Regions from separate parts of the Arthrobacter sp. PvP103 genome, predicted to be linked through region 2. Evidence: riboswitches for the same ligand, from Rfam matches in the RefSeq annotation. Region 2 holds a riboswitch; each other region holds the start of a gene.
What was found. Region 2 has a riboswitch for S-adenosylmethionine ahead of JOE41_RS17615 (bifunctional o-acetylhomoserine/o-acetylserine sulfhydrylase). Riboswitches for the same ligand answer to the same signal wherever they lie in the genome.

Region 1 (6,480 bases), 3.2 Mb from region 2:
ACCACGTCCAAGACCATGCCGGACTTTCCGCAACTTTGGGAATCCATGCTGGCACAACAGCCGGGCCGGCAGACGGAACAGGCCCGTGGGGCGTAGCACCGGTTCCTGGGACGAGTCCGATATCCGGATCCGCCCCAACAAGAAAGGCTCGCGTCCCCGGACCAAGGACCGGCCCAGCCATGACGACGCCGTGACCGGCCGGATCATCACGGTGGACCGCGGGCGCTATACGGCGGTGGTGGGCGAGGACAGCGGGAACGAGCGCACGGTGATTGCCGCGCGCGCCCGTGAACTGCGCCGTTCGCCCGTGGTCGCGGGGGACTTCGTGTCCCTGGTGGGAGATGTTTCGGGGGCACCGGACACGCTTGCGCGGCTCGTGAAGATCCAGGACCGCCGCACGCTGCTGCGGCGCAGCGCCGATGACACGGACCCCATCGAGCGGGCAGTGGTGGCGAACGCTGACCAGCTTGTGGTGGTGGTTGCCGCCGCCAATCCGGAACCGCGCACCGGCTTTATTGACCGCGCCCTGGTGGCGGCATACGACGCCGGGATTGAGCCGTTGCTGCTGGTCACCAAAGCGGACGTCAAGGATCCCACGGAGCTCCTGTCCAACTACCGGCACCTTGATTTCCCCGTGATCATCAGCCGGACAGCCGACGCCGCGGCCTCCGGAATCGATGCACGCTCCGATGACGGACTCTCGGCACGCCTGGACAGCGACGCTGTCTCGCAGCTGCGGGCGCACCTCAACGGCAAGGTCACCGTGATGCTCGGGCATTCCGGCGTAGGGAAGTCCACCATGGTCAATGCCCTGACGGGTGCTGAGCGGGCCACGGGAGGCGTCAACGCCGTCACCGGCCGGGGGCGGCACACGTCGTCGTCGGCGCTTGCCCTGCGGATCAGTGACGCGCCCGCCGGAAGCTGGATCATTGATACGCCCGGCATCCGCTCCTTCGGCCTTGCCCACGTGGATCCAGACCGGATCCTGCGCTCGTTCCCCGATCTGGAACCCGGCACGGATGCCTGCGAACGCGGCTGCAAGCACGATGCCTCCGCCGTCAACTGCGGTGTGGACGCCTGGGTGGCCCATGGACACGCGGGCCCGTCCGGTGCAGCGCGCCTGGCGTCCCTGCGTCGGTTGCTCGGCACAGACCCCCGGATGGAAGCACAGGACGCCAAGGAACTCGGCATCGTTTCGTGACATCCCGGCCGGCCGGCCACAGAGACGGTAGTTTGGAACCATGACCCAACCCGCTTCGAGCTACAACGATGACCTGCGCCTCGCCCATGTCCTGGCCGACTCTGTTGACTCCCAGACCATGAGCCGCTTCAAGGCGCTGGACCTTCAGATTGAAACCAAACCGGATCTGACGCCGGTAACGGATGCTGACAAGGCCGCTGAAGAATCCATCCGCGGCCAGCTCTCCCGTTCCCGTCCGCGAGATGCCGTCCTCGGTGAAGAGTTCGGCAGTTCCGGGCATGGTTCCCGCCGCTGGATCATCGACCCGATCGACGGCACCAAGAACTTCGTCCGCGGCGTGCCGGTGTGGGCTACCCTGATCGCCCTCGTGGATGAGGGCGAGCCGGTGGTGGGCCTGGTCAGCGCGCCCGCCCTGGGCAAGCGCTGGTGGGCCGCGAAGGGGGCGGGTGCCTACATGGGACGGTCGCTTGCGGCTGCCACCCGGCTGAAGGTTTCGAACGTCTCCAGGCTGTCTGACGCGTCCCTCTCCTATTCGAGCCTGGGCGGCTGGAAGGAACGCGGCAACCTGGACGAATTCCTGGGGCTCACTGAAGAGGTCTGGCGGACCCGCGCCTACGGTGACTTCTGGTCCTACTGCATGGTGGCCGAGGGATCGGTGGACATCGCCTGCGAGCCGGAGCTGAACCTGTATGACATGGCGGCGCTAGTGCCGATCGTCACCGAAGCCGGCGGACGCTTCACCTCACTTGAGGGAGTGGACGGCCCCTTCGGCGGCAACGCCCTGGCCACCAATTCAATCCTTCATTCAGAGGTCCTCAAGCGGCTGAACCCGGAACTGGACGACCTCCTCTAACGCGCGCCCCGCCCCCGGCGTCGGGCCCGGAGCCAAGAGGTTCCGTCGCGGGCGCATCCCGGCAGGCACATCAACAGGGTGCCGAATAAACGACGGCGGATGCCCTCCTTAGGGGGTGTCCGCCGTCGTTATATTCGGCGCCGGCCCCCTTCTTCCGCCGCGCGTAACAAAGAGCTTAACAATCGCCCTGACTTTCCCGCGGCGCGGTGAATGTCCTAATCTCGAAACAGGTCACGAGTGCCAGCGCTAAACCCCGGTTTGCTGGCCGGCAACCCTCCATTCGCGGTGGGGTGCCCCGGGTGACGACCAGGCCGGTCCGGAACGGACCCGGCAAGCGCGGATCCCCGGAGTGCGGGGTCCCTTTACAGTGAGGTCCCCATGACTACTGCCACTTTCCCCGCAAACACCGCAACCACGTCCACTGCAGGCCTTCTGGACCCGCGGTTCACCGTCGCCCAGCGCCCCCTCTCCGCCGTTACCGGCGCGGAGATCCAGGCTCCGCTGATCCAGGGCGGCCACGTCCGCTACGCGAACCTGGACTACGGCGCATCGGCCCCGGCGCTGTCCGTTGTCTCGGCCTACCTCAACGAGATCCTGCCGTACTACGCCAGCGTGCACCGCGGCGCGGGCTATGCCTCGCAGATCAGCACGTCGGTGTACGAAAATGCCCGGGACATCGTCCGCGGGTTCGTGGGCGGCAGGGCGGACGATTCCGTCATCTTCACCCGGAACACCACGGACTCACTGAACCTGCTGGCCGGATGCCTGCCGGTGGCCGACGGCCGCCACATCGGCGAAGTGCTGTACCTCGACATCGAACACCACGCCAACCTGCTCCCCTGGCAGGGCGTCCCGCACCGGAGTGTTGTGGCCGCCCCGACGCTTAGGGCCACCCTGGAGAACCTGCGTTCCGAGCTCCGGCACGGTGACATCAGCCTGCTGGCCGTTACGGGCGCCTCCAACGTCACCGGCGAAATCCTCCCCATCCGCGTGCTGGCCGCACTGGCTCACGAACACGGCGCAAGGATCGTTGTGGACGCGGCGCAGCTGGCCCCGCACCGCCGCATCGACATCGCCGCGGACGACGTCGACTACCTCGCCTTCTCAGGCCACAAGCTGTACGCGCCGTTTGGCAGCGGCGTCCTCGTGGGCCGGCCGGACTGGCTCGACGCCGGGACGCCCCACCTCGCAGGCGGCGGAGCCGTACGTGAGGCCCGGCTGGACTCCGTTAGCTGGACCACCGGGCCGGCACGTCATGAAGGCGGCTCACCGAACGTCCTCGGGGCCGCCACCCTGGCCCGGGCCACCCAGGTTATCGGCGCCCTGGACCAGGAACTGTGGCACGCCCATGAGACTGCCATCCGGTCCTTCCTCGTTGAGGGACTGCGGAAGATCGACGGCGTCACTGTCCACCAGATCTTCAGCGACACGGATGACACCATCGGGGTGGTCAACTTCTCCGTCGCCGGCTACGACGCCGGCCTCGTCGCGGCCTACCTGTCCGCCGAACACGGCGTGGGCCTCCGGGACGGCCGCTTCTGCGCCCACCCGCTGCTGAAGCGGCTGGGACTGCCGTCAGGCTCATTGCGGGCAAGCTTCGGCGTCGGCTCCCGCTTGGAGGATGCCCAGCGCCTGCTTGCCGGGATCGAGGAACTTCGCCGGACCGGCCTGGGCTGGGACTATGTCGTGGACTCGGGCCGCTGGGTGCCTGCCAACGACACCCGCAGCTACCCGGACTGGGCACCCAACACTCCAGGCACCGCCGGCGCTGCGCCCTGCACCGAAGACTGAGGGTGCGGCGTGTGCGGTAAATTCGAGGGGTAAGAATTCCAGCCTGCCCGAAGGAGACTGCACGTGGCACGGGGAGGCCCCAAACTACACCACCAGCGCCGCTACGAGCTCGGCCGGAGTTTCCAGGACGGCGGCGAACACTATGACCGGGTCCGTCCCGGCTATCCCGCCGATTCCGCGGACTGGCTGCTACGAAGCGTCGGCACGGTAGCGGGCGCGTCCAGCGCCGCTGACATCGGCGCCGGGACGGGAAAGTACACCGCTTTGCTGGTGCAGCGCGGCCTGGCTGTCACCGCAGTGGATCCGTCACCGGACATGCTCGCCCAACTCCGGCTGGCCCTTCCGGGGGTTCCTGCGACCGAGGGCACCGCGGAGGCCACCGGGCTCCCGGACTCCGCGTTCGACGTCGTCACCGTTGCCCAGGCATGGCACTGGTGCGATCCCCGCCTGGCCAGCACCGAGCTGTCCCGCATTCTCCGTCCGGGAGGCGTGCTGGGGCTGATCTGGAACCAGCTGGATACGTCGGTCCCGTGGGTCCACCGGCTTTCCCGGATCATGCATGCCGGCGATGTGCACAAGCCGGACTTCCGCCCCGCCGTCGGGCCGGAGTTCGCCGGACTTGAGAGCCACCTGACGCGCTGGGAAGACCCCGTGACCACTGAGGACATCGTCGAACTGGCAAAGTCCCGCAGCTACTACCTCGCCGCCGGAGAAAGCATCCGGGCCAAAGTCCGCGCCAACCTGGACTGGTACCTGCACGAGCACCTGGCACACTCCGCCGCGGACGTAATCGGACTCCCCTACCTGACCCAGACCTGGCGGGCGTTCAAGGCATGAGTCCCGTAGCCAAAGCGGTAGGCTTGGACTCGTGAAGACCGGCGCACCCTCCTCCTCGATCGAGGACTACGTCAAGGTCATCTACTCCTTTACGGAGTGGCAGGACAAACCCATCACATCCTCGCAGTTGGCCCTGCGGCTCGGCGTCGCCAACTCCTCGGTCTCGGAAATGGTCCGCAAACTCAAGGACCAGGGCCTCGTTGACCACAAGCCCTACAGTGCCATTACGCTCACGGCCGACGGCGTCCGGCTCGCGCTCTCCATGGTGCGTCGCCACCGCCTCATTGAGACCTACCTCGTGCAGGAGCTCGGCTACAGCTGGGACGAGGTCCATGACGAGGCCGAGCTTCTGGAGCACGCGGTGTCTGACACGTTCATCGAACGGATGGCCGGAAAGCTGGGCAATCCCCTACGAGACCCGCACGGTGATCCAATCCCGGCGGCCGACGGTACGGTCCACATGCCGCACGCGCACCGGATGAGCGAACTCGACGAGGGTCATAAAGGCCGCATCACCCGGATCAGCGACGACAATCCCGAGCTCCTGCGCTATCTATCCGCGCAGGAAATCGACCTGGACGCCGACATCGAAGTGCTGGGCCGGAAACCGTTTGGCGGAGCCCTCGTAGTCAGGATCGGCTCCGCAGGCGCAGACCGCGAGTTCGATCTCGCCGACGAGGTGTCCTCAGCGCTGTGGGTGTACAGCGAATCCCGCCACGCCGGTTGCCGGCTGGCGGATGTCTGAAGGGGCGCCGCCTGAATGAGTGCTGCCAGTATCCCGGGCTGGCGGGCGTGGGCGGCGGTGGCTGGCGGGGCGCTGGCAGGCACAGAACTCCGCTATGGCCTGGGCGTCCTCTTTCCGGACGCTGCCGGCGCGATCCCCTGGACCACGTTGGCAATCAACGTGTGCGGAAGCTTCGTCCTGGCCGCCCTCACCACGTTGTGGATTGCCCGCCCCCGGACAGCCTTCTGGCTCAGGGCGGGGATCGGTCCGGGGCTGCTGGGATCCTTCACGACCTTCTCGGCCGTGGTCTTTTCCATTGACCAGCAGGCACGTGCCGGACAGCACGTAACCTGGCTGATCTACCTGGCACTCTCCCTGGTGCTGGGGCTTGCTGCGGCCGCTGCAGGCTGGAAAGCCGGCAAGGCCCTGAGCGACCGGACGGCAGGAGCCTCATGACGGCGCTCCTGGTGGGCATCTTCGGCGTTGCGGGGGGCCTGCTCAGGTTTGCCATCGACACCTGGTTCGCGCATCGGGCGGGGACCCGCCGGCACTGGCCCTGGGCAACGCTGGTGGTCAATGTCACCGGTTCACTGGTCATCGGCCTGTCCGTCGGTGTTACCGGCCGGCTTGGGCTTGGCGAAGAATGGCATGCGGCCATCGCCACCGGACTGGCCGGCGGGCTCACCACGTTCAGTTCCTGGACCACCGCTACCATCCGGCTCGTCAGTGAGGTGCGGTACAAGGCTGCGGCCCTCAACGTTGCCGTCAATCTCGTGGCCGGGCTCTCCGCCGCAGCCGTGGGAATCGCCCTCACCGGCTGAGGGCGCGTGGCTGACCGTAGGTGGATGCCACACCCCCGCCGTCGTGAATCTGAGGCGGCCCGGCGTCCCGTATCGTTAAACGATGGTTACGCGACGTGAAGCAGCTCAGATCCTCGACATTCCCCTGGAAATGGCGCACCGTCACGGTATTCCCGCCCGGCTGTCGGACGCCGAACTGTCCGAACTGTTGGACAACCCTCCGGCCTGGCTCATCCAGTCAAAGGCCAACCGGACCGGCAAGCGGCCTGTCTGG
Region 2 (6,480 bases):
GGTAGAAGAAGTGGCCGTAGGCGTTCCGGAGTTCCTTTTGGTCCTCAATGTCCCCGGCGATCTGGAAGTTGGCCCAGTCCTGTTCGCGGAGCCTGGGTTCCTCGATGATCCGTTCCACCAGCGGTCCCAGGTTGAGCGCTTCAAGGGTCTGGTAGGCCCGGAGGTACGGCGAGACGTACACACACACCTGCCGCCCGTCCAGTTCCCGGCGGATCTCCTCGCCCGCGGCCCGGGCCTGTGCCACGCCGAGTTCGGTCAGCGGTATGCGGTAATCGGGCACCCGGTTATAGATGGAGGTGTCGGCATTGGCGGCGGACTGGCCGTGCCGGATCATGATGATTTTTCCGGGCGCACTCATAAATTCCAAGCATAGGCCCCGGACCGCGCGGCTCAGCGGAAGCGTTGCCCTGCGACCGGCCGGAAGCGGCGGACAGGAAAGAACCAGAAAGTGAAGGCAAGATAGGAACATGCTGGTTCCCTCCCGCCGTCGTCTGCGGTTAGAAGTCTGGATTGTCCTGGGTCTGTCGCTGGGGCAGTCCGCCGTGTATTCGGTGGTGCAGTTGCTGGACAAGCTGACGCGGGCACCCCTGGCGGAAGGGACCTCCACCCTCAACCGCTCCCAGAGCAGCCGCGAATACTTCGACCTCACGTACCAGCTGCTGGACATTGTTTTCGCCCTGGTGCCGGTGGTGCTGGTCATCTACTTCCTTACCGAGCACCGGACGGCGGGGGAGTCCGGGGCCTCGGCCTTCCGCAAACTCGGTTTCAACTTCGCCCGTCCCGGCAAGGACCTGCTGCAGGGGCTGGGCCTCGCGGCGTTGATCGGCATACCGTCCCTGGGGCTGTACGCCGCCGGACGGGCGCTGGGCATCACCACGGCCATCATCCCCAGTGCGCTCGACGCCTACTGGTGGACCATCCCCGTGCTGATTCTCTCCGCCGTACGGCACGGGATCGTGGAGGAGGTCATCGTGGTGGGGTACCTGCTGGACCGGCTCGGCAAGTTTGGCTGGAGCATGCCGCTGGCCATCTTCGCCAGCTCCATGCTCCGGGGCAGCTACCACCTCTACCAGGGGTTCGGTCCGTTCATCGGCAACGCCATCATGGGCGTGGTATTTGCGTGGATCTATACGAAGACCCGCCGCGTCATGCCACTGGTGATCGCCCACGCGCTGCTGGACATTGTGGCGTTCGTCGGCTTCAGCCTCTTCGGCAAGGCCATCGGGCTGGGCTAGCCGGCAACCGCTTAAAAGGATTCGGCCGCTATCGGTGGGTGACGTCGTTGGCACCCGCTGATAGCGGCCGAAGTTCGTAAAGGCAGCGCGCTGCCCGTGGCCCGGAGGACCACACGGTGTAAGAGGGCTAGATGGTTACTGCCCCGGAGGCGGTTTCGAACGTAACGGAGAGGATTCCCGGCGTCCCCTTCGGGGCGACCCATTCAACGGCCACATCCTCCAAGGGCTTCTCGACCGGTTGCCCGAGCCATTCCGTGACGCGCTCGGCCGAGCCGGCGATGGTGAGGCTGGACATCTTGACGTTGCTCGGGTAGGCGTTGGACGGGTGAAGCTCCGGGTCGCCTTCCCACTTGAGCATGTAGGGTACCTGCGGGTCTGCAATGAGGCCCAGGATACCGATCTGCTTCCAGACGAGTTCGCGGCCGTCCGGGAACTTGCGGTTGCCGTTGACAGCCGAGCGGCCGAGGCGTTCTTCGAACGGTGCCAGGTCGTCCACTTCGACGCACCAGCCCATCCAGCCGCCGCCAGCTGCGGAGCGTGCCCGGACAGCCTGCCCGAACGGAGCCTTGTCGGATGCCGGGTGGTCAAGGACCTCCACGACCTCCAAATACTTGTGCCCGGCGAGCGGGATAATCATGTTGCGGGTGCCAAATCGGGGGTGTACCCCGCCCTTAACGGCTTCGACGCCGAGGGCGGTTGCAATACGTTCGGTGGTGGCAGCCAAGCCATCTTGTTCACAGGCGTAAGAGACGTGATCCATGCGCATGCCCTCATCTTGGCACTTTGTGATGGAGCTCTCAGCTAAGGGTATGCTTACCGAGATGGGATGTCATGGCGGAGGGCCCTGAAGCCCACGAAAATCATGCGGCCGACGTCCTTCGTCACAAACCTGTTCAGACGGATTGCTCCGTTTCTACACTGGGTCAAGGTCATGAGCGCCAGCATCGAGCCCCGGCTTGCTGGCCGGCAACCCTCGTTCCGCGGTGGGGTGCCCCGGGTGAGGACCTGGCCTCCGGCAATCGCCGGTCGGCAAGCGCGGCACCAGAACCGGCCCGGCATACCGTGCGTCCGCCTGTGGTGCCTTTCTTTAGAAGGAGTCTTCAATGTCCAATGCCTGGTCTTTCGAAACCCGCCAGATCCACGCAGGGCAGGAGCCGGACAGCGCCACCGGCGCCAGGGCCCTCCCCATCTACCAGACGACGTCGTTCGTGTTCCCGAGCGCCGAGAGCGCTGCCAACCGCTTTGCGCTGGCCGAACTGGCGCCCATCTACACGCGCATCGGCAATCCCACCCAGGACGCAGTGGAGCAGCGCGTGGCCAGCCTTGAGGGCGGCCTGGCGGCGCTGCTGCTCAGTTCGGGGCAGGCGGCCGAAACATTCGCCATCCTCAATGTCGCCGAAGCCGGTGATCACGTGGTGGCCAGCCCCAGCCTCTATGGCGGCACCTACAACCTGCTGGCCCACACCCTGAAGAAGTTCGGCATCTCCGTGACCTTCGTCGAGGACCCGGACAACCTCCAGCAATGGAAGGACGCAGTCCGGCCAAACACCAAGCTTTTCTTTGCCGAAGTGGTGTCCAACCCGCGCCAGGATGTCCTGGACATCGAAGGCGTTTCCGGCGTTGCCCACGAGGCGGGTGTCCCGCTGATCGTGGACAATACACTGTCCACGCCCTACCTCATCCGGCCGCTGGAATGGGGTGCCGACATTGTGGTCCACTCGGCAACGAAGTACCTTGGCGGGCACGGCAGCGCCATTGCCGGCGTGATCGTGGACTCGGGCAACTTTGATTTCGGCAAGGACCCGGAGAAGTTTCCCGGCTTCAACACCCCGGACCCCACCTACAACGGGCTTGTCTACGCGCGGGACCTCGGCGCCGGGGGCGCCCTGGGCGCGAACCTTTCCTACATCCTGAAAGCCCGCGTCCAGCTCCTGCGGGACCTCGGCTCGGCCGTTTCTCCGTTCAACGCCTTCCTTATCGCCCAGGGCCTGGAAACGCTGAGCCTGCGCGTTGAGCGCCACGTGGCCAACGCGGTGAGCGTCGCCGAATGGCTGGAGGCACGGGCCGACGTCGAATCCGTGGCCTACGCGGGGCTGCCGTCCAGCCCCTGGTACGAGCGCGGCCGCAAGTACGGACCCAAGGGCACCGGAGCCATCGTGTCCTTCAACATCGCTGGCGGGGCCGAGGCCGGCAAGCGGTTCGTGGACGCGCTGGAACTGCACTCGCATGTCGCAAACATCGGTGACGTGCGCTCGCTGGTCATCCACCCGGCGTCGACCACGCACAGCCAGCTGACGGCGGAACAGCAGGCGGTGGCAGGGGTCACGCCGGGCCTGGTCCGCCTCTCGGTGGGGCTGGAACACATCGATGACATCATCGCCGACCTCGACGCCGGTTTCCGCGCCGCCAAGGGCGACTGACGCATGTGACTCCCGGCGTCTCGACGCCGGGAGTCATATTGCTGTCACATTCTTCGCCATTGCGGGGACGCATTTCGTAGACTCTTTAAAGGTCATGAGTGCCAGCGACAGCCCCGGCTTGCTGGCCGGCAACCCTCCTTTCGCGGCGGGGTGCCCCGGGTGAAGACCTGGCCTGCCGGCCAGTTGGCGGCAGGCAAGCGCGAAGAAGAGGTCCTCAGATGACGATTGCCGTCACCCGCAGCGGTGTACCCGAAACATCCAGCCACAGCCTGTCAGCCCGTGACGTGAAAACCACCGCGGGCAAAACCGCAGGCACTGTCCCCGACGGTACCGTCAGGTTCCAGGGCATCGGCGGGCTTGACCTTGAAGCCGGCGGGCATCTGCCGGACGTCACACTCGCCTACGAGACGTGGGGCACGCTGAACGCGGACCGTTCCAACGCCGTGCTGGTGCAGCATGCCCTGACCGGCAGCACGCACGTTACCAGGGGAGCCAGTGACGAAGAAGGCTGGTGGGAGCAGCTTGCCGGGCCCGGCGCCCCGGTTGATACGGACCAGTACTTCGTGGTCTCCATCAACATCCTGGGCGGTTGCTACGGCTCCACCGGGCCTTCCACTCCCGCGCCGGACGGCAGGCCGTGGGGCTCGCGCTTCCCCCTGGTGACCCTGCGCGACACCACTGCGGCCGAGGCCCGGTTGGCGGACGCCCTTGGCATCGACAGCTGGTACGCCGTCCTGGGCGGATCCCTGGGTGGAGCCCGCGCCTTGGAATGGGCCGTTAGCTTCCCTGACCGGGTCCGGCGCTGTGCCGTCATTTCCATCGGGGCCAGCAGTACTGCCGAGCAGATCGCCTTTGCCCAGGCGCAGACCCTCGCCATCCGCCAGGACGTCAACTTCAACGGCGGTGATTACTACGGCGGCGCGGAGCCTGAGGCCGGCCTGGCCCTGGCGCGCAGGATCGCGCACATCACGTACCGCTCCGCAGACGAGCTGGAGGCCCGGTTCGGCCGGAGCGCCCAGGGCGGCGAAGCCCCGCTTCAGGCAGTCTCGCTGGGGGACCGCGGCCGTTACCAGGTGGAGAGCTACCTCGACCATCAGGGCACCAAGCTGGTCCGCCGCTTCGATGCCAACAGTTACATCGCCATCACGGAAGCGCTCATGAGCCACGACGTCGGCCGGGGACGCGGCCCGCTCAAGGACGCGCTGGCCCAGGCCAAGGCTGAGTTCTTCATCGCCGCCGTTAACACCGACCGGCTGTATTTTCCTGCACAGTCCCGCGAACTGGCGGCGGCACTGCCGGGCGACGTCCCGGTGCACGTCATCGAGGCGCCCATCGGCCACGACGGTTTCCTGACTGAAATCGGGCAGCTTAGCGCGCAGCTGAGGCAGAACTTTTTCGCCTAGCCCCTTGGCTCAATGTGCATTTATGCAGAGCTGTTCTGCAGAAAATGGCGTTGAGCCTGCGGCAATGTGAGTCCATACTCTAGGGGACCGGCGCGTTGGTGGTGCACATCACACGCGACCGCTACCGAATGGTCCACATGGTGTCGACGGAGACGCCGAAGGAGTTCACAATGAGCATGCAAAACTCCGCCGCAAGGCGCGCAGATGAGACTGACGTCAAAGCCTCAGGGCTGAAGAAAGTGGTGACGGCCTCAATGGCCGGCACCGTTGTTGAGTGGTATGAGTTCTTCCTCTACGCCTCAGCGGCCACCCTGGTTTTCGGCAAGATGTTCTTCCCCAACTCCGGCACTGAGCTGGACGGGATCATCGCCGCTTTCGTCACCTATGCAGTGGGCTTCGTTGCCCGCCCGATCGGCGGCATCGTTTTCGGCCACTTCGGTGACAAATTCGGCCGGAAGCAGCTGCTCCAGCTGAGCATCGTCCTGGTGGGTGTTTCCACCTTCGCCATGGGCTGCCTCCCCACATTCGCGCAGATTGGCTACTGGGCGCCGGCGCTCCTGGTGTTCCTGCGCTTCGTGCAGGGCTTCGCCGTCGGTGGTGAATGGGGCGGCGCCGTGCTGCTCGTGGCTGAGCACAGCCCCAGCAAGTCACGCGGCTTCTGGGCCAGCTGGCCGCAGTCCGCCGTGCCCATGGGCAACCTCCTGGCCACCGGCGTGCTGTTCACCCTCTCCTCTACGCTGTCCTCCGCCGACTTCCTCGGCTGGGGCTGGCGCGTCGCCTTCTGGCTGTCCGCGGTGATCGTGATCGTGGGCTACTACATCCGGACCAAGGTCCAGGACGCCCCCATCTTCCTGGAGGCACGCAAGGAAGTTGTTGTTGAGAACAAGGGCTACGGCGTGGCCGAGGTCTTCCGCCGCTACCCGCGCGGTGTCTTCACCGCCATGGGCCTGCGGTTCGCGGAAAACATTTTGTACTACCTCGTGGTCACGTTCTCCATCACCTACCTGAAGGTTGTGGTCCAGACCGACACATCGAGGATCCTCCTGCTCCTCCTGGTGGCGCACTTCATCCACTTCTGCGCCGTACCCATGGTCGGCAAGCTTTCCGACGCCTTCGGCCGCAAGCCCGTGTATATGGCCGGCGCCATCCTTGGCGGCACCTGGGGTTTCTTCGCCTTCCCGATGATGGACACCAAGAACGACCTCGTCATCCTCGCGGCGATCACCATCGGCCTGCTCTTCCACGCACTGATGTACGCCGGCCAGCCGGCCATCATGGCCGAAATGTTCCCGACCCGGATGCGCTACTCCGGCGTCTCGCTTGGCTACCAGGTCACCTCGATCGTCGCCGGCTCCCTGGCCCCGATCATCGCCACCGCCCTGCTGAGCCAGTTCAAGTCCTCCACCCCGGTGGCGGTCTACC
Region 3 (6,480 bases), 1.8 Mb from region 2:
GAACAGGACGAGCTGGAACTGGCCTGGGAAGGCGTGCGGAGGATCCTGGACCGGGGGACCGGTTCGGAACAGCAGCGGCTTGCCATGCAGGAAGGCCTTGCCGGTAACCCGGAGGCCGCCGCCGGGCTGGCCGCCGTGGTTGCCCACGCGGTGGACGTGAGCATGCGCCGGACCGAAGCCGTCACCGCGCGCGAGAAGGCGCCGGTGCTGCTGCGCGTTCGCCAGTCCTGAACAGGTTCCTACTACCCCGGAGCGCGCCATGGAAACCGAATACGCAACAGTCGCCGGCCACGATGTCACCACCATCACCTGCGTCTGCGGAAACACCGTCAGCGACGAAGGGCTGATCCAGGCCAACTCCGAAGGCATGCCCGTCCACCTTGGCGAGGGCACTCCTGTCCCGGCCGGACTGGCCGAGTGGCCCGGGGATGAGGACCTCTACACGCTGTGCCCGGCATGCGGCCGCGTCTACCATGACACCGTCATCGAAGAGACCGGCACCGCGCCAGTCGCCTTCACTGTGGACGTTGCGGCCGCCCCGATAGCCGAAGCGATCCGCCTGCACTGGGAGCTGGACACCTGACGTTCGGCGCGGAAGGCCTTCGTAGCTTGGCGCTGATCAGGGGCGGGATGGTCAGATCTGTTTGAGCGCCTGCTCCAGGTCGCGGATGAGGTCGTCAACATCCTCGAGTCCGACCGACAGGCGGACCACGCCGTCGCTCAACCCGATGGCGGCCCGGCCATCCGGCCCCATGGCACGGTGCGTGGTGGTGGCCGGGTGGGTGATGAGCGTCTTGGCATCGCCGAGGTTGTTGGAGATGTCGATGATCCGCAGCGCGTCCAGCAGGGCAAAGGCTGCTTCCTTCGCCGTGCGGCCCGCCGACGGCAGAAGCTCCAGCGTGAGCACGGTACCGCCGGCCTTCATCTGCTTGGCCGCCAGCTCATACTGCGGGTGGGACTTCAGCAGCGGGTACTTGACCCAGCTGACCGCCGGCTGGCCTTCCAGCCACTCGGCCAGGCGAAGCGCGGAGGCCGAGGAATGGTTGACGCGCAGCGCCATGGTTTCCAGGCCCTTCGTCAGCACCCAGGCGTTGAAGGCGGAAAGCGCCGGCCCGGTGTGGCGCATCAGCTGCTTGACCGGGCCTTCGATGAACTCCTTGGTGCCCAGGATGGCGCCGCCAAGGACCCGCCCCTGGCCGTCAATGTGCTTGGTGCCGGAGTACACCACCACATCCGCGCCGAGCTCCCCGCAGCGCTGCAGCAGGGGGGTGGCAAAGACATTGTCGACGACGACGGTCGCCCCGGCAGCGTGGGCCAGTTCGCTGACCGCGGCGATGTCCACGATCTCCTGCATCGGGTTCGACGGCGACTCGAAGAAGACCGCCGTCGTCGGTTCCGCCAAAGCGGTCCGCCACTGTTCCAGGTCCGGGCCGTCCACGAACACCGTTTCGACGCCCCACCGGGGCAGGATCTCGTTCAAAATGACAAAGCAGGAGCCGAACAGCGACCGGGCGGCAACCACCCGGTCACCGGCAGCCAGCAGGGCACCCAGTGCCGTAAAGACGGCGGACATGCCGGACGCCGTCGCAAAGCACGCTTCGGTGCCCTCGAGCAGCCGGAGGCGTTCCTGGAAGGTGGCCACGGAGGGGTTGCCGTACCGGGAGTACACAAACCGTTCGTCCTCGCCGGTGAATGCCCGCTCGGCAGCTGCCGCGGATTCGTAGACGAACCCCGAGTTGAGGAAGATCGGCTCGGCGGTCTCCTGGAAATTGGTGCGGTCGAGTCCGCCGCGGACAGCCTGGGTGTCAGGGCTCCAGCCAGCGGCGTCGGGATTGAAGGTCACTTAGTTCTTTCCGAGATTGGTGGGCAGGCCGCGGTTCTTCCAGCCGTTGACGGTGCGTTCGCCGTAACGGTCCGGTTCGCCTTCGAAGCCTTCGAGGACGTTGTAGGCGGTGAACCCGGCCCGGGTGGCGGCAATGGCCGCGGCAACGGACCGGACACCGGAACGGCAGAGGAACACCAGTTCGACGCCGGAGTCCTCGGGGGCCTGCTGCTTCAGCTGGTCGACAAAATCCGGGTTGGGGATGCCGCCGGGGAAGGTCCACTGGATAAAGAGGGGATCGTTATCCGTGGCTTTGGTGTCCGGGATGCCGATGTGCGCCCACTCGCCCTCAGTGCGGACATCCACCAGGACGGCGCCCTGCTCCAGTTTGGCCCAGGCGTCCTGCGGGCTCAGGTCTCCGGCGTAGCTCATGCGTGGCCCTCGAAGCCTTCGCCCGGGAAATCGGCGTCGAACTCAAGTTCGTCCACTGCAGTTGCCACCGCCGCGTCGGAGCTGGCGACTGCCTCGGGCAGGATCACGGCCTGGGCAACGATCACGCTGGTGCCGTTGAAGGTTGCCGCCGGGCCTCCGTGCAGGACATAGCCGTCGGCCAGTGCTGCGGAAATGCGCTCGCAGAACGAGCGGTCGTCGGGGCCGGTGATGAGCCGGTAGGCCAGCCTTTCCTGCGGCAGTGCCAGGGCCGGTTGTTCCTGGCCGGCGGCGGCTGGTTCGGCTGCCGGGGCCAGCTGTGCGGGTGCGTCGGACACGACGGATCTCCTTCTCTCACGCTTGCAATTCGAATATCGATATGCCGAGTATTCACCTGAGGCACCCCGCCGTGGAAGGAGGGTTGCCGACCGGCCAGTCAGGGCTTGGCGCCGGTTCTCATTACTCCCCAAAAACGTAACACTTACGACGGCGGCCCGCACCGCCGTCGTCGTCATCTTCCGTAACGGGAACGCCCGCACCGCGGCCCCGCATCCGCCCCGGCGGTACCCCCGGCTGCAGTTACAAAAGACCCTGCCGGGGGGATAATGACGGGAGATGAACCGCTGTAACGCCGGATGAAATCAGGCAGCCGTGAATGAATCGAATCGGAATACAGGCAGTCCCATGCTGCACTTCGGTTGGTTTGTGGGTCACGGGTTCGGCGTCCAGGGGTGGGGTACGCCCGGGTATGGCATCGGGTACGACTGGAAAAAACCCGCCCTGTACCAGCACGCCGTGCGGGAATTCGAGCGGGCAGGGCTGGACCTTTTCATCATCGAGGACTCGCTCACCGTACCGGACACGTACGGCGGAAGCGCCAAGGTGTCGCTGGCGCAGGCGTCCTTTGCGCCGAAGCACGATCCGCTGGCACTGGTGCCCTACCTGCTCTCCGCCACGGAACACCTGGGCATTGTTCCCACGGTGAGTGCGTCCTTCTACCCGCCGTTCACCGCTGCCCGGCTCCTGGCCACGCTGCAGCATTTCTCCAGCGGCCAGCTGGGCTGGAACGTGGTGACCTCCGGCAGCGATCTTGCTGCGCAGAACTACGGGCTGGACCAGCAGATCGAGCATGACCTCCGCTATGAGAAGGCGGAGGAATTCGTGGACGTGGTGCGCAAGCTCTGGCGCAGCTGGGAGCCGGACGCCATCGTCGAGGATTCGGACGCCGGCATCTTTGCCGACCATACGAAGGTCCATCCGATCAACCACGACGGCCAATTCTTCAAGGTCCGGGGCCCGCTCAACACCGCGCCGCTGCCTGAGGAACCGGTGCTGGTGCAGGCTGGGGCGTCCCCGCGGGGCAAGGCTTTCGCGGGCGGCAACGCGGACGTCGCAATTGCCCTCGCCAGGGGCGCAGACGGCATGAGGGCCTACCGTGATTCGATCCGGGCCGAGGCGGCCGCGGCGGGGCGGGACCCCGACGACGTCAAGGTGCTGTTTGTCCTCAAACCCACCGTGGTGGGCTCCCGCGCCGAAGCGGACGAGCTCCGGGAGCAGCGCCGCCAGCTCACGCAGCGCGACATCGACAGCCAGCTGAACTCCATCTCCTACCTCTCCGTGATCGACTTCCAGCAGTTCGACCTCGACGCCCCGCTCCCCGAGCTCACCACGAACAGCAACCAGGGCACCCTGGATCATTTCGCCAAGGCGGGTCCTCCCGGGTCCACGCTGCGCCAGCTCCTGCAGGCCCGCAGCGGCGGCGCCGGGGACAGCATCATCGGCACGGCCGAGGAAATTGCCGACTACGTCGAAGAAACCGGCGTGCAGGTGGGCGGGGACGGCTTCCTGTTCTCGGGTTTCGTTGATCCGGCCACCGTTCATGGTGTGCTGGACCGGCTGGCCCCGGTGCTGCGACGCCGCGGGCTGCTCCGGACAAGCTATGGCGACGGCGGCTTCCGCCGGAACCTGCTGGACTTCTAGTGCCATGGGCGGCGGCAGCGGAGACTTCCTGATCGGCACGGCGCACCTGCGCGCCAGGGACGTCGCCGAGGCCGCGGCTGATCCCGCGGTTAAGTTCGTCCTGAGCGTGGACGCCCTGGAGCTGATCGGGCTCTCGCGTGAGGTGGTGCAGCAGGCCATCGACTCCGGCCACCGCGTCTACGGACTCAATACGCTGCTGGGATCCGGGCGGGACACCGCCGTGGAGAAGAAGTCGATCCTCGCCTACCAGGTGCAGGTGGTGCGGTACCACAACAGCGGGGTGGGCGTGTTTCTCGGCGCCGATGAGGTCCGGGCCGTGATCCTGGCGAGGCTTGTGGGCTTCAGCCGCGGCGGCTCCGGCGTCCGGCCGGAAACAGCCCGCTTCTACGTTGAAATGCTCAACCGCGGCGTGGTCCCCGCCATCCCGCGCGAAGGTTCCGTAGGCTCCGCAGACCTGACCCACCTCGCCGCAGTGGCCGCCGTCGCCATCGGGGAGGGCCAGGCGTTGGCAGTGGACGGCCAGCTGCTGCCCGGCGGCCAGGCCCTGGCGGACGCCGGGCTGGCTCCGCTGGAACTCGCGCCCGGCGAAGCCCTGGCCCTGGTTAGCTCCAACTCCTATTCCATCGGCGTGGGCGCGCTGGTGCTGCACCGCATCCTGCGGCTCGCCGACCTGGCGGACACCGCGCTCGCGTTGTCGCTTGAGGCGACGGCAAGGCACGACGGCGGCGGCAACCTCAGCCCGTTTTCGCCGGCTGTGCAGGCGGCCAAGGCAGTGCACGGGCAGTCGGTCACGGCGGCCCATGTGCTACGGCTCCTCGAGGGCGGGTGGCTGGAGGACCCGGAGCGGGAGGTGTCGGTGCAGGACGCGCTTTCCTTCCGCGCGGCACCCCAGACCCACGGCGCCATCCGGTGGCAGGTCACGGCGCTGGAAGACGCTCTGGAAGTGGAACTGAACGGCCGGGGCGACAACCCGCTGACCGACATCGGCTCCGGCCGGATGGTCTCCGGCGGTAACTTCCAGCCCATGCAGCTGGCCCTGGCATTCGAGGCGCTGCGCCTGGGACTGGCCCACCTCGGGATCAGCAGCGAACGCCGGATCGCCAAGCTCTACCCGCCGCAGCGTCGGATCCGCCAGCGGCACCTCGAGGCCGCCACGAACGGAGCACCGCTGGAGCCGGAAGAGCTGCCCGGACTGCTCTGGTATTCGGCCGCAGGCCTGCTGTCCGAGCTCAAGTTCCTCGCGGCGCCGGCAACACTTGGTGCGCCCACGCTGTCCGCCGATGTCGAAGACCACTCCACACTGGCGCCGCTGGCACTCCAGCAGCTGGAGCGTTCCGTCGATGCTGCCGGGAAGCTGCTCGCCATCGAAGCGCTGACAGCGGCGTACCTGCTGGGGGCGGCGGAAGCGCGCGCGGTGCGGCCGCTGGGAAACGGGACGGCCGCCGTCGTCGACCGTCTTTCCGGCGTGCTGGCCCGGCACCTGCCGGCCGCGGCGCTCGTGGACGAGGCGCGCGTTGAACTGGACGCGTTCCTCGGCAACGGCTTCAACAGTGCCCTGAACGGCGGCCGGGATTCCCATGCCGTCGGCGGCACGGAAAGGCAGCGATGAGCACCATGACAGGCAGGCACGCGGTCCGGGAGGCTGATGTTGCGGCGGATGCCGCCGCCGTCCTGGCACAGGTGGGAAACACCCCGCTGGTGCCGCTTGACGTCCTGGGCAAGGGGCTGGGCAGCACGGTTTACGTCAAGCTCGAATCCGACAATCCCGGCGGCTCCATCAAGGACCGGACGGCCCTGAGCATGGTCCGCGCGGCTGAGCGCAGCGGTGAGCTCCGGCCGGGGGCAACCATCGTGGAGAGCACGTCCGGGAACACCGGGATCGGGCTGGCGCTGATTGGTGCCCTCACCGGACACCCCGTGGTGGTGGTCACCGGGGACACCATCTCATCCGAGAAGCTTGCCGCGCTGCACCGTTACGGTGCCAGGGTGGTGGTGACGGACTGGACCGCGCCGTCGGAGTCGCCGGAGAACGCACGGGCGGTCGCGGCCCGGATCACGGCAGAGAACCAGGGCGCCTGGCGGCCTCAGCAGTTCGACAATCCGGCCAATCCGCTGGCCCATTACGAAGGGACAGCGCCGGAAATCTGGCAGCAGACGTCCGGGAGAGTGACGCATTTCGTGGCCGGGATCGGCACTGGCGGCACCATCAGCGGCAATGGCCGGTACCTGAAGGAAAAGACCGGCGGCCA

Region 1: it holds a riboswitch for S-adenosylmethionine, as region 2 does, so the genes downstream of both, JOE41_RS03285 (aminotransferase class V-fold PLP-dependent enzyme) here and JOE41_RS17615 (bifunctional o-acetylhomoserine/o-acetylserine sulfhydrylase) in region 2, are expected to answer to the same signal.
Region 3: it holds a riboswitch for S-adenosylmethionine, as region 2 does, so the genes downstream of both, JOE41_RS09655 (DUF1737 domain-containing protein) here and JOE41_RS17615 (bifunctional o-acetylhomoserine/o-acetylserine sulfhydrylase) in region 2, are expected to answer to the same signal.

What each region holds. Positions count from the first base shown of each region.
Region 1 covers NZ_JAFIBQ010000001.1:702,235-708,714, forward strand. The annotation lists gene aroA (3-phosphoshikimate 1-carboxyvinyltransferase) at 1-96, shown strand, start outside; gene JOE41_RS03275 (ribosome small subunit-dependent GTPase A) at 86-1,201, shown strand; gene hisN (histidinol-phosphatase) at 1,242-2,054, shown strand; SAM riboswitch class IV at 2,284-2,397, shown strand; gene JOE41_RS03285 (aminotransferase class V-fold PLP-dependent enzyme) at 2,433-3,845, shown strand; gene JOE41_RS03290 (class I SAM-dependent methyltransferase) at 3,909-4,682, shown strand; gene JOE41_RS03295 (metal-dependent transcriptional regulator) at 4,714-5,427, shown strand; gene JOE41_RS03300 (CrcB family protein) at 5,443-5,862, shown strand; gene JOE41_RS03305 (CrcB family protein) at 5,859-6,227, shown strand; gene JOE41_RS03310 (hypothetical protein) at 6,310-6,480, shown strand, end outside.
Region 2 covers NZ_JAFIBQ010000001.1:3,862,147-3,868,626, forward strand. The annotation lists gene JOE41_RS17600 (histidine phosphatase family protein) at 1-358, opposite strand, end outside; gene JOE41_RS17605 (CPBP family intramembrane glutamic endopeptidase) at 468-1,235, shown strand; gene JOE41_RS17610 (VOC family protein) at 1,363-2,001, opposite strand; SAM riboswitch class IV at 2,163-2,277, shown strand; gene JOE41_RS17615 (bifunctional o-acetylhomoserine/o-acetylserine sulfhydrylase) at 2,339-3,655, shown strand; SAM riboswitch class IV at 3,746-3,861, shown strand; gene JOE41_RS17620 (homoserine O-acetyltransferase) at 3,874-5,058, shown strand; gene JOE41_RS17625 (MFS transporter) at 5,229-6,480, shown strand, end outside.
Region 3 covers NZ_JAFIBQ010000001.1:2,100,415-2,106,894, reverse strand. The annotation lists gene JOE41_RS09675 (glutamate--cysteine ligase) at 1-231, shown strand, start outside; gene JOE41_RS09670 (hypothetical protein) at 260-583, shown strand; gene JOE41_RS09665 (O-succinylhomoserine sulfhydrylase) at 635-1,843, opposite strand; gene JOE41_RS09660 (rhodanese-like domain-containing protein) at 1,844-2,254, opposite strand; gene JOE41_RS09655 (DUF1737 domain-containing protein) at 2,251-2,520, opposite strand; SAM riboswitch class IV at 2,603-2,715, opposite strand; gene JOE41_RS09650 (NtaA/DmoA family FMN-dependent monooxygenase) at 2,936-4,231, shown strand; gene JOE41_RS09645 (aromatic amino acid ammonia-lyase) at 4,236-5,840, shown strand; gene JOE41_RS09640 (PLP-dependent cysteine synthase family protein) at 5,837-6,480, shown strand, end outside.